Regions from separate parts of the Sphingobacterium psychroaquaticum genome, predicted to be linked through region 2. Evidence: riboswitches for the same ligand, from Rfam matches in the RefSeq annotation. Region 2 holds a riboswitch; the other holds the start of a gene.

Region 1 (2,204 bases), 1.3 Mb from region 2:
ACCTCTTTTACTCATATTATTTTTGTGAAGTGCAAAGATAGCCTAATTTGAGTAATTGGTATGTTTATTTGATGTAATTTTATCTCAATAAGAATCAAGAGGTTGAAATAAACCTCGAAAATAATTGTCTCAAAAATTTTAGAATTCAAAAAAAGAACCTACATTTGCAACACAATAAAGGAAAACAATTATTGTAAAAAGGTGCCATAGCTCAGTCGGTAGAGCAAAGGACTGAAAATCCTTGTGTCGCTGGTTCGAATCCAGCTGGCACCACCCAAAACCTGCTTAGCACAGGTTCAAAACAAAGCTAAAAGGTGCCATAGCTCAGTCGGTAGAGCAAAGGACTGAAAATCCTTGTGTCGCTGGTTCGAATCCAGCTGGCACCACCAGAAAAGCCCGTCTCCATAACGAGATGGGCTTTTTCTTTTTTTAACCTATTTCAAAAAAACACTTTTTTCTTTTGCATATGTTTCAAAAAAACATATATTTGCGGAGTACTTCGTTAGTGGTACACTAATCAACACCTTTTATCAGGTCTTGATTTATAAAGAAGTGGCGAGAGACTGGCTCTATGACCCACTGGCAACCTTCAATAGAAGTTGAAAAGGTGCCAATTCCTGTCCAAAGCAATATCGCTTTGGAGCATATAAATGAAATAAGACAATGATAGCGATCAAACAAATTTCAGCAAATACGTCCTTATTGTATCCGACCGGAACAACAACATGTTGTACGATGTCTTCGGCTATGCGAATGCGCTAGTCGTTCGTGATAATGGATAAATTGTAACCCAACCTCTTTTTACATTCCTTATCATTCGTATAGAACGACCACTCCTTCATCCCTTAGGTTGGCTTTAACACGTATTTTACAAAATTCAAAAACAACACCATTATGTCAACAGATAATAAAAACCTAAAATTCGAAACATTACAAGTTCACGCTGGCCAAGAAGTAGACCCTACAACTGGATCCCGTGCATTACCGATATATCAAACATCATCTTACGCGTTTGAAAATGCCGAGCATGGCGCTAATCTTTTTGCGCTAAAGCAGTTCGGAAACATCTACACCCGTATCATGAACCCGACGACTGATGTCTTCGAAAAACGTATTGCAGCCCTTGAAGGCGGTGTAGCGGCTGTAGCTGTTGCTTCCGGACAAGCCGCACAATTTATTACGATCAACAATATCGTCGAAAGTGGCGAGAACTTCGTTGCCGGATCGAACCTTTATGGCGGAACATACAATCAATTCAAGGTAGCGTTCAAACGCATAGGCATCGAAGCGCGTTTTGCATTAGATAGCACGGTCGAAAATATCGAAGCACTTATTGACGATAAGACAAAAGCAATCTACTTGGAGACGATCGGGAACCCGAGCTACAACATTCCTGATTTCGAAAAAATTGCTGCTTTAGCAAAGAAACATGACCTGCCTATCATCGTAGATAACACATTCGGTGCCGGTGGCTATCTTTTCAAACCGTTGGAACATGGCGCCCATGTTGTTGTAGAATCAGCAACAAAATGGATCGGTGGACATGGTACTAGTATCGGTGGTGTCATAATCGACGGTGGAACATACAATTGGGGAAATGGTAAATACAAACAATTCTCTGAACCATCAGAAGGCTACCATGGCTTAGTATTCTCCGATGTATTTGGAGTCAATGGTCCTTTCGGGAATATTCAGTTTGCTATTCGTGCACGTGTAGAAGGCTTACGTGACTTTGGTCCTGCCCTATCACCGTTCAACTCCTTCTTGCTGGTACAAGGCTTAGAAACCCTATCCTTGCGTGTACAGAGACACGTGGATAACACCTTGGAGATTGCACAATGGCTAGAAGCACATCCACAGGTAGAAAAAGTAAGCTACCCTGGTTTGAAAAGTCACCCATACCACCAAAATGCACAGAAATATCTGAAGAACGGATATGGAGCTGTACTGTCCTTCACGATTAAAGGTGGCGCACAAAAAGCTAATGATTTCATCGACGCCCTAGAGCTAATCAGTCATGTGGCCAATGTAGGGGATGCGAAAACATTGATTATCCACCCATCGGCGACGACACACCAACAGCTATCGGCAGAAGCACAAAAAGCCGCAGGTGTGTATCCTGGTTTGCTGCGTTTATCTGTAGGTATTGAGCATATCGATGATATCAAAGCCGATCTGCAACAAGCATTTGATAAACTAAAATA
Region 2 (2,204 bases):
CATGAACCGGTAAGTTCACTGCTACGTCCTCGTTGTCACGAAGAGCTTCGAAATAAGTTGCAACGATTAATTTGATGCCTTTAGCAGCTGCTGCAAGTTTATCGAAAACACGTGCATAAAGCGCTTTTGTATCTGCATCAATATCCAATGCCAAATAAGGCTCATCAATCTGCACATATTGTGCACCTGCATCCGCCAATTTAGTTAAGATTTCTTCATAAACAGGCAATAAACCATCGATAAGGTCGATACGGTTAAATCCTGTTTCTTTTTCTTTACCTAACAAAAGGTAAGTGATTGGGCCAATAATAACTGGTTTCGTTTCAATACCAGCCGCTTTAGCCTCATTATATTCATTTAAGAATTTCTCTGAAGTCAGTTTAAATTCTTGGTTTTTCGTAAACTCAGGAACGATATAGTGGTAGTTAGTATCGAACCATTTCGTCATTTCCATCGCCGTCACATCTACCCCACCTTCTTGGAAACCACGTGCCATCGCAAAGTATAAATCTAAATTATACTGACGATCAATTTTGTTCAACAAAGAGCTGTAACGAGCAGGAATTGCTCCTACAGTAAGAGACAAGTCTAATACTTGATCGTAAAACGAGAAGTCATTCGAAGGAATTAGGTCGATCCCAGCATCCTTTTGTGTCTTCCAGTTGCCTTCACGGATTTTAAGTCCAGCTTGCAATAATTCTTCCGCGCTGATCTTTTTCGCCCAATAAGCTTCATTGGCCTTTTTCAATTCGCGGAAAGCCCCCACACGTGGGTAACCTAAATTGTTTGTTAATAACATAAATTCTGTTTGTTAATTTTTCTTTCTAAAACTATTGCTTGGAGAGAAGGCCACACAGGAACGGTGACTTCGGCTTATCTTTCCCCCGAAGGAGTAGAATGTAGCACCTTGTACAGCGACAGGTTGCTAAGGCTTCATCGGGTCTAGTCCCTCTGCCTTTCTCTATAAGCGTGGCTAAGGTATGAATAAGTATTGAGAATGCAAAGAAATCCTAAAGATTTTAAAAAAACATATGTAAATTTAATACATAAATAACAAAAATATGGAGACAGAGACATACGCTTTTCAGGAAGACATCTTAGGATACCCGTATGAGCAAGCCCGTCTTGACTTACCGGATGATTACGAAGGAAGTGTTCATGCCGTACTCGTACGCAAGAAAGCACCCCTAGAAAGCAAGAAAGCTGTACTTTATGTTCATGGCTATATCGATTATTTTTTTCAAACAGAGATGGCAGATCAATTCAATATGCATGGTTACCATTTCTATGCGTTAGATCTCCGCAAATATGGCCGTGCACATCTGTCACATCAGGGATATTACCGCGTACGTAATCTCAAAGAGTACGATGAGGAGATTAACAGATCTCTAGCTATCATGAAGCAAGAGGGGCATGACAGTGTGATATTATGTGGGCATTCTACCGGCGGCCTAGTCTTGACCTACTTTGCTGCACGCCATCCCAATCATCCGTTGGTGAAAGGATTGTGGTGCAACAGTCCTTTCTATGATTTCAATGTGGGGTCTTTGACAAAAACGATCGGTATTCCCCTGGTCAGTGCATTGGCTACGCTGTTTCCTAATTTACCCATACCAAATGGCATGAACGCTCAGTATGCAAAAAGCCTACATCAAGAGCATAAAGGGGAATGGAACTTCGACCTAACTTGGAAACCTCTTGATTATACCTATTCGGACGCGAGTTTCATCCGAGCGGTGCATCAGGCACAACGATACATTCAACAGGGCGTTCATTTGACCGTGCCCACCCTCATTATGCATGGAGCACAAAGTAGTTTTTCAAAAAAGTGGGACAAGCACTCACAAAGTAGTGATTTGGTCCTTAATGTCAGAGATATTGCACGGTATGCAAATAAGCTCAAGGGTGATATCACCATTCTTCCCATTGAAAATGGCATCCATGATTTAGTTTTATCCAAAGAAGAAGTTAGAACGCAGGTATACCTAGCACTTTTTGCTTGGCTGAGAAAGAAAGAGCTTTAACCTACCCCTCATCCGCTATAATCTTCAAAGCTGTGTCTATATAAGGATCACGCCCGCCCATGATGTCTTCGAGTGTAAAATCTGTCAAATAATCCGGCTGCACACCTAGCAGATGATGAGTACTTCCGTCGGAATTCATTACTTTTAGCCCTGAAAAGGTCACCATCATGCCTCCAGGCA

Evidence for each region. Region 2 has a riboswitch for S-adenosylmethionine ahead of metE (5-methyltetrahydropteroyltriglutamate--homocysteine S-methyltransferase). Riboswitches for the same ligand answer to the same signal wherever they lie in the genome.
Region 1: it holds a riboswitch for S-adenosylmethionine, as region 2 does, so the genes downstream of both, E2P86_RS06835 (O-acetylhomoserine aminocarboxypropyltransferase/cysteine synthase family protein) here and metE (5-methyltetrahydropteroyltriglutamate--homocysteine S-methyltransferase) in region 2, are expected to answer to the same signal.

Annotation. Positions count from the first base shown of each region.
Region 1 is NZ_CP038029.1:1,659,831-1,662,034, reverse strand. It holds gene mnmA (tRNA 2-thiouridine(34) synthase MnmA) at 1-15, opposite strand, end outside; tRNA gene E2P86_RS06845 (tRNA-Phe) at 201-273, shown strand; tRNA gene E2P86_RS06840 (tRNA-Phe) at 314-389, shown strand; SAM riboswitch class I at 540-653, shown strand; gene E2P86_RS06835 (O-acetylhomoserine aminocarboxypropyltransferase/cysteine synthase family protein) at 895-2,204, shown strand, end outside.
Region 2 is NZ_CP038029.1:327,606-329,809, reverse strand. It holds gene metE (5-methyltetrahydropteroyltriglutamate--homocysteine S-methyltransferase) at 1-799, opposite strand, end outside; SAM riboswitch class I at 871-970, opposite strand; gene E2P86_RS01420 (alpha/beta hydrolase) at 1,062-2,024, shown strand; gene E2P86_RS01415 (S41 family peptidase) at 2,026-2,204, opposite strand, start outside.